Regions from separate parts of the Curtobacterium sp. MCBA15_012 genome, predicted to be linked through region 1. Evidence: predicted binding sites of a transcription regulator. Region 1 holds the regulator's gene; the other holds the start of a gene.
The links. The regulator HrcA, encoded in region 1, represses chaperone genes, less so after heat shock. The targets are predictions, from matches to a motif close to TTNGCACTCGNNNNNNNCGAGTGCNAA.
Positions count from the first base shown of each region.

Region 2: groES (co-chaperone GroES) is a predicted target of HrcA. The motif match lies at 2,570-2,596, and genes of this name have one in related genera.

Region 1 covers NZ_CP126267.1:1,498,341-1,502,548, reverse strand. The annotation lists gene QOL15_RS06900 (16S rRNA (uracil(1498)-N(3))-methyltransferase) at 1-606, opposite strand, end outside; gene dnaJ (molecular chaperone DnaJ) at 606-1,718, opposite strand; gene hrcA (heat-inducible transcriptional repressor HrcA) at 1,874-2,893, opposite strand; gene QOL15_RS06885 (DUF4870 domain-containing protein) at 3,002-3,409, shown strand; gene hemW (radical SAM family heme chaperone HemW) at 3,524-4,208, opposite strand, start outside.
Region 2 covers NZ_CP126267.1:3,330,506-3,334,713, forward strand. The annotation lists gene QOL15_RS15395 (ABC transporter substrate-binding protein) at 1-821, shown strand, start outside; gene rarD (EamA family transporter RarD) at 1,000-1,962, opposite strand; gene groES (co-chaperone GroES) at 2,179-2,475, opposite strand; gene QOL15_RS15410 (class I SAM-dependent methyltransferase) at 2,636-3,838, shown strand; gene QOL15_RS15415 (DUF4190 domain-containing protein) at 4,062-4,208, opposite strand, start outside.

The DNA.
Region 1 (4,208 bases):
CTCGTCGACGTCCGCCGGCGGCACCCAGGCGGACAGTCGCTCGGCGCCGACGGGATCGAGCACGAGCACCACGGTCCGGGTGCCGTCGCCCCCGGCCGGTGCCCCGGCGGCGACGAGTCCGGCCAGCTGCGCGGTCGTCACGGGCGCGTCGACGGCGGGGACACGTGCACGCACGGCCTGCTTCGCCGCCTCGTGTGCGATGGCGGCCCACCGTGCCCGGCCCTTCTCGACCTTCGTGCCCTCCCACCGGGAGACGCTGCGCGCGGCCGACCAGGGCACGATGCGGTCGACGCCGATCTCGGTGGCCGCCTGCACCGCCATCTCGTCGCGGCCACCCTTCGCCAGCGCCTGCACGAGCACGAGCGCCGGACGCGGAGCGGGTTCCTCGGTCCGGGACGCGACGACGACGGTCACGGTGTCACGGCCGACCGCCGACACCGCGCCCGTCACGACGGTGCCGGCACCGTCCGCGATCCGCAGGGTCTCCCCCACCCGGACCCGCGCGACGGTCGCCGCGTGCCGACCCTCGGCGCCGTCGAGCAGCACCTCGGCACCGACCGCGACGTCGTCGAGCGTCCCCGCGTCGACCGTGTAGAGCGAGGCCATCAGAAGTGCAGGAAGCGGTCGCGCAGCTTGCCGAACATGCCCTGCTGGAACCGCGCGAGCTGCGGGCCGCCGGCCTTGCGCGACTTCGCGAGCTGCTCGACGAGCTGGCGTTCCTTGTGCGACAGCTTGGTCGGGGTCACGACCTGCACGCCGACGCGCAGGTCACCGCGGCCGTTGCCCCGGAGCTTGGTGACGCCGCGGTCCTTCACGACGAGCACGTCGGCGCTCTGCACGCCGGGGCGCAGCTCGAGCTCGACCGGGCCGTCGAGGCCGTCGATGGTCGTCGTCGTGCCGAGGATCGCGTCGGTCATCTGGACCTCGAGCGTCGCGAGCAGGTCGTCGCCGTCGCGGCTGAACACGTCGTGGTGCCGGACCTTGACCTCGAGGTACAGGTCACCGGCGGGACCGCCGGCCTGCCCGACCTCGCCCTGGCCCGGCATCTGCAGGCGCAGCCCGGTCTCGACCCCGGCGGGCACGTCGACGGGGATGGTGCGGCGGGCACGGACGCGTCCCTGGCCCTGACACGTCGGGCAGGGGCTCGGGATGACGGTGCCGTACCCGCGGCACGTGCCGCAGGGTGCGCTCGTGACGACGTTGCCGAGCAGCGAGCGGACCTGGCGCTGGATGTGCCCGGAGCCGCCGCAGATGTCGCACGTGCGCGGGCTCGTGCCCGGGGCGCAGCACGACCCGTTGCAGGTCTCGCAGAGCACGGCGGTGTCGACCTCGACGTCCTTGTGGGTGCCGAAGACGACCTCGTCGAGGTCGACCTCGATGCGGAGCAGGGCGTCCTGGCCACGCTCGGCACGACTGCGCGGGCCGTTGCCGCGTCCGCCACCACCGCCGCCACCGAAGAAGGCGTCGAAGATGTCGCTGAACCCGCCGGCTCCCCCGCCGAACGGGCTGTCGGCCTGCGGGCCGGCGTCGTAGCGCCGGCGCTGCTCGGGGTCGCTCAGCACGTCGTACGCGTGCGTGACGTCCTTGAAGCGCTCGGCCGCGTCGGGACTCGGGTTCACGTCCGGGTGGAGCTCACGCGCCAGGCGGCGGTAGGCCTTCTTGATGTCGGCATCGGAGGCGTCCTGCTGGACGCCGAGGACGTCGTAGTGGTCTGCCACGTATCCCTCAGTCGGTCGGAGTCGGTCGGTTCGGTCTGGTGGGCGCCGCCGGGACGGCGGCACCGGCTCGGTGCGGCTGGCGCCGCGCCGGTGGTCGGTCTGGAGGCGCGGTGCCCGTCAGCGGGGCACCGCGCCCGGGTGGGGCGCGGCGGGGCTCAATGTTCGCCCAGCAGCTTGGACAGGTACCGTGCGACGGCGCGCACGGCGGCCATGTTCGTGCCGTAGTCCATCCGGGTCGGGCCGAGCACGCCGAGGCGCGCGACCTCGCCCCCGGCGAGGTACCCGCCGGCGACGACGCTCGTCGCGTCGAGCCCGTACTCGGCGTTCTCGACGCCGATGCTCGCGGCGACGGCGACGTCGTCCACCTGCATCTCGCCGAACAACCGCAGCAGGGTCACCTGTTCCTCGATCGCCTCGAGCACGGGGAACAGGCCGCCGGAGAAGTCCCGTTCGCTCTTGGCGAGGTTGGCCGCGCCGGCCATCACGAGGCGGTCCTGCCGGTTCGCCGCGACCTGCTCGATGAGCGTCGCGACGACGACGCCGCCGAGCGCCTGGACGTCCGGCCGGAGCTGCTGCGGCACCTCGCGCAGTGCGCGGGCCACGTCCTGCAGGAGCAGGCCGACGGAGGCACCGTTCAGGACGGAGCGGAGCTCGCCGAGCGCGGCTTCGTCGAGCGGGACGTCGGTCTCGACGACGCGCTGCTCGACCCGCGCGGTGTCCGTGATGAGCACGACCATGAGCCGGGTGTCGCCCAGTCGGACCAGCTCGACGTGCTGCACGCGTGCGCGGACCATCGACGGGTACTGGACGAGGGCGACCTGGTTCGTGAGCTGGCTGAGCAGGCGGACGGTCCGCCCGAGGACCTCGTCGAGGTCGTTCGGGGTGCCGAGGAAGGTCTCGATCGCGTGGCGCTGGGCCGAGGACAACGGTCGGGCCGCGGCGAGGTGGTCGACGAACACCCGGTACCCCTTGTCGGTCGGCACCCGTCCGGACGAGGTGTGCGGGGCCGCGATGAGCTGCTCGTCCTCGAGCAGGGCCATGTCGTTGCGGATCGTGGCGGCACTGACCCCGAACGCGTGGCGGTCCACGATCGACTTCGAGCCGACGGGTTCGCGCGACGCGACGTAGTCCCGCACGATCGCCTTGAGGACCTCGAGGGAGCGTTCGCTGACCATCCGGACCCCTTCCGTTCGATGCTGGCACTCGGACGTCTCGACTGCTGATCCTACGCCCGACCGCCGACGGACCGGGACCGGGAGCGTCCCTCCCGCTACGCTCTGGCCATGAGCTACGGACAGCAGCCCGGCGGCCCCCAGTCCCCCGGAGGACCGCAGTACCCCGGCGGGTACACCCCGCCGCAGCAGATGTCGCCGGAGGACCAGCGCCTGTGGGCGACCCTCACGCACATCGGCGGCGTCTTCTTCTCGTTCGTCGTGCCGCTCGTCGCGTACCTCGTGCTGCGCGACCGTGGCGCGTTCGTCCGCGAGCACACCCGCGTCGCGCTGAACTTCCACATCACGATGGCGATCGTCTACGTCGCCGGGTCGATCCTGTCGATCGTGCTCGTGGGCTTCCTGCTCATCGCCGCCGCCGGCATCGTCACGATCGTCTTCGCGATCCTGGCGGCCGTCGCGGCGAACCGCGGCGAGATGTACAAGTACCCGCTCTCGATCGAGTTCATCAAGCAGTAGTCGCGGCGCGGGCCGGGACGGCCGCGACGAGCGGCCGCCCCGGCCCGCGGCCGTCCCGCCGCGGTGCCGGACCGTCGTGCCGACGTGCCGACGGGCCGACGAGCCGACGTGCGCTCAGTCGAGCAGTTCCCGCACGACGGCGTCGGCGAGCAGGCGACCCTGCAGGGTCAACTCGAGCCGTCCCCGCACCGCGGCCGAGCCGTCCACGAGACCACGCGCGATGAGGCCGGCGACGCGGCCACGGGCCTCCCGGCCGAGCTCTGCCGTCGTCAGCTCGCCGCGCACCCGCGCGGCGAGCAGGACCCGCTCGACGTACCGGGTGTCGTCGTCGAGTGTCTCGCGACCGGCGGCCGGCGACTCCCCCTGCAGCACACGGGCGGCGTACGCCGCCGGGTGCTTGACGTTCCACCAGCGGGTGCCGGCCACGGCCGAGTGCGCACCCGGGCCGATGCCCCACCAGTCGTGCCCCTTCCAGTAGGACAGGTTGTGCCGGCTCGCGTGCCGGTCCGTCCCGCCGTCCGCGTCGAGCCGGGCCCAGTTCGAGACCTCGTACCAGCCGTACCCGGCGTCCGCGAGGACCCGGTCGGCGAGCTCGTACATGTCGGCCGCGAGGTCGTCGTCGGGCGCCGGGAGCTCGCCCCGCGACACCGCGCGACCCATCGCCGTGCCGTCCTCGACGATGAGCGAGTAGGCGGACACGTGGTCCGGCTCGCAGGCGAGCGCGGCGTCGAGCGACGTGCGCCAGTCGTCGAGGGACTCGCCGGGCGTCGAGTAGATGAGGTCGAGGCTCACGTCGAGC
Region 2 (4,208 bases), 1.7 Mb from region 1:
ACTACTTCCGGACCGCTCCGCCGGACTCGGTGCAGGGTTCGGCGCTCGGCCAGCTCATCACGGGTGACGGCAACGCCAAGGTCGCGTTCCTGGTCTTCAACGACACGTACGGCACCGGCCTGCGCGACACCGTCCAGAAGGCCATCGAGTCCTCGGGCGGCCAGGTCGTCTACGGCGGCAAGGGCAAGGGCCAGGAGTTCCCGCCGGGCCAGACGACGTTCTCGTCCGAGGTCACCGCGGCGCTCGCCACGAAGCCCGACGCGATCGTGGTCCTCGCCTTCGACGAGACGAAGTCGATCGTCCCCGAGCTCAAGTCGCAGAACGCCGACATGGCGAAGATCTACATGTCGGACGGCAACACGGCCGACTACTCGAAGGACTTCGACAAGGGCACGCTGGCGGGCGCGCAGGGCACCATCCCCGGCGCGAGCCCGAAGGACGAGCTGAAGCAGCGTCTGTCGGACTTCTACCAGAAGACCGCCGGCAAGCCGCTCGCCGACTACTCGTACGCCGCTGAGTCCTACGACGCCACCACCCTCGCCGCGCTGGCCGCGGTCGCGGGCAAGGGCACCGACTCCGGCACCATCCAGGCCAACATGGCCAAGGTGTCCGGTGCGGACGGCGGCACCGAGTGCTCGACCTTCGCGGACTGCAAGAAGCTGCTCGACTCCGGTCAGCAGATCCACTACACCGGCCCGTCCGGCATCGGTCCGTTCGACAAGAAGAACGACCCGTCGAGCGCCTACATCGGCATCTACAAGTTCGACGGCGACAACAAGCCCGTGTACCAGAGCGCCATCCAGGGCTCGGTCTCGAAGTAACCACTGCACGGCAGCGAGCACGACGGTCCCCCGCGGAACTCCCGCGGGGGACCGTCGCGTTCCCGGGGGTCGTCGCGTGCGCCGGGAGCGCTGTCACGCGCACGGGGCCGGGCCGCGTGCACCGAGCACCGTCGCGGGAAGACCCGGATGACCGGCCGGGAGGCGCGCCCCGCCCCCGTCAGACCGCCTCGACCACCGCGGGTGCGAGCGCCCGGCGCCGCGCTGCCCGAGCGGCCACGAAGCCGTCGACGGTGAGCACCACGAGCGCGACCCACACGATCCCGAAGCCGATCCACCGTGCGGGCGGCATCGCCTCGTGCTGCACGACCACGCCGACCAGGAGCTGCATCACGGGCGCCAGGTACTGCGTCAACCCGAGTGTGGACAGGCTCACCCGCCGGGCCGAGGACGCGAAGAGCAGCAGGGGCACCGCGGTCGCCGGGCCGGTCAGCACCGTGACGACGGTGTGCCCCCAGCCCGCGCTCGCGACGGTCAGCCCGCCGCCGAGCCCGGTCACCCCGAGCACCACGAGCGTCCCGACGGCGATCGGCAGCAGCCAGACGGTCTCGAGGGTCAGCCCGCTCAGCGCGTCCACCCTCCCGCCGACACGCTTCTTCACCAGGCCGTACAGCCCGAACGAGAACGCGAGCACGAGCGAGATCCAGGGCACGTGCCCGTACCCGATCGCGATGACGACGACCGCGACGACGCTGATGCCGACCGCGGTCCACTGCGCCGCACGCAGGCGTTCCCGCAGCACGACGACGCCGAGGGCGATCGTGACGAGCGGGTTGATGAAGTAGCCGAGCGCGGCCTCGACCGTGTGCCCGGTCGTCGTGGCCGCGACGTACACCGTCCAGTTCACCAGGATGAGCACCGCGGCGAGCCCCATCACGAGCATCACGCGACGCCGGGCGAGCAGGGAGCGGGTGCGCAGCCACGAGCGGGTGACCGCGATGGCGACGACGCAGAACAGCAGCCCGAAGACGATCCGCCACGCGACGATCTCGAACGCGCCGGCCGGGGCCATCGCCGCGAACAGCAGCGGCATGAGCCCCCAGAGCCCGTACGCGACGATCGCCTGCACGACCCCGACGGTCGCCTCGCTGCGGGCCGGTCGGGGGGACGTCGGTTCACTCACGGAACCATCCTAGGAAGCCGGACCGACGCGGCGGACGGACACCGCGCCTCCCGGCCGACGAGCCCCGGGACGCGACGCGACACGGCGGACCGGCGCCGCGCCTCCCGGCCGACCAGCGCCCGCGCCGCGACCGGCACTCTACCTGCGTGCGCCCCCGGGAACGCGAGAACGCCCCGCCGGCCGGAGCCGAGCGGGGCGTTCGTCAGGTGCTGGGTGTCAGCGCTCGATGACCGCGAGCACGTCGCGAGCCGAGAGGACCAGCAGGTCCTCGCCCGAGTACTTGACCTCGGTGCCGCCGTACTTCGAGTAGATGACCTTGTCGCCGACGGCGACGTCGAGCGGGATGCGGTTGCCGTTGTCGTCGATGCGACCCGGTCCGACGGCGACGACCTCGCCCTCCTGGGGCTTCTCCTTCGCGGTGTCCGGGATGACCAGACCGGAAGCGGTGGTCTGCTCCGCCTCGACCTGGCGGATGACGATGCGATCCTCGAGCGGCTTGATGGTGACGGCCACGGTGACCTCTTCTTTCTCGGTACTGACTCGGTACAGATGGGAACCGGGTTGGCACTACGCACAGGAGAGTGCCAACGCCAACTCTAGGGGCTGCCTGGCACTCGGTCAATCCGAGTGCCAGCACGTGTCGGGCCGTCCGGCGACCTGCGAGGATCGTCGGGTGGACGCCGCCGAACTCGCACAGCTGCTGACCCCCGCGGGGATGGCCCTGCTCGACCGTACCCCGAGCGTCTCCGACGGGGGCGAGATCGTCCGGGTGGTCTCACGGCTGCGCGCCGAGGGCCACGACCCGGCCCTCGTCGCCGGGGTGCTCACGCAGGCGAAGCTCCGGCAGAAGGCCCGCGGCAAGTTCGGCGACTTCGCCGCGCGCATGCTCTTCACCGAGGCCGGCCTCGAGCAGGCGACCCGGCTGCAGGTCGCCGCGCAGCACGCCGGCCGGTTCGCCGCCGCGGGACTGACCCGCGTGGCCGACCTCGGCTGCGGGATCGGCGGCGACGCCATGGCGATGGCGGCGCTCGACCTCGACGTCACCGCGGTCGACCGCGACGAGGTCACCGCGGCCGTCGCGACGCACAACCTCGCGCCGTGGCCGAACGCCCGGGTCGAGCTCGGCGACGCCGCGGCGTTCGACACCGCGCGCGTCGACGGTGTCTGGATGGACCCCGCCCGGCGGACGGCCGGTCACGCGAACACGAAGCGCCTGGCCGACCCGGACGACTGGTCGCCCTCGCTCGACACCGTGTTCGCGACCGCGACGACCACCCCGACGGGCGTCAAGCTCGGACCGGGCATCGACCGCGACCTCGTGCCGGACACCGCCGAGGCGCAGTGGGTGTCGGTCGACCGCGAGGTCGTCGAGCTCGTCCTGTGGTTCGGCCCCCTCGCGCGCCCGGGCGTCCGCCGGGCCGCGACGGTCATCGGCGCGCACGGCGTCGCCGAGCTGACCGGGGCGGCGGACGCCGAGGACGAGCCCGTCGGGCCGATCGGCGACTACCTGTACGAGCCGGACGGCGCCGTCATCCGCGCACGGCTCATCGGGGACCTGGCGCGCTCGATCGACGGCCGGATGCTGTCCGACGGCATCGCGTACGTCACGTCCGACCGGGCCGTGTCGACGCCCTTCGCGCAGGGGTTCCGGGTCCTCGACACGATGCCGCTCGACGTCAAGAAGCTGTCCGCGCGGCTCGCCGCCGACGACGTCGGCACGGTCGAGGTGAAGAAGCGCGGGGTCGACGTCGACCCGGCGCAGTTCCGGAAGCGGTTGCGGCTGCGCGGCCGGCGGTCGGTCACGCTCGTGCTCACCCGTCTGGAGGGACGGCACACCGCGGTCCTGTGCGAGCGCCTGGGCGACGTGGCGGCCTGAGCGCGGGGCGCCGTCGGCCCCCGGGGCGAGCCGGGCCGGACGGGTGCGTGGTCGCGCTGGGCTGCGCGCTGCGCGCCAGTGCCGTGCGCCGGGGGCCGTGCGCCAGCGCCGGGGGCCATTCGCCGTGCGCTGTGCGCCGTGCGCGGGCGGACGCGGCGCCCCCGACGACGAGAGCACCCCGCGGGTCCCGCGGTGTGCTCTCGTCGTGGCTGCTGTGGTCGGCTCAGCCGATGAAGGCGCCCGAGTCGTAGTCGTAGCCGTACGGGTCGGAGTTCCCCGCCGTGATCCCGACGATGATGACGATCCCCACGATGAGCACGTACAGGCCGGTGAGGACCCAGCCACCGATGATGCCGGCGAGCGCGAGCCC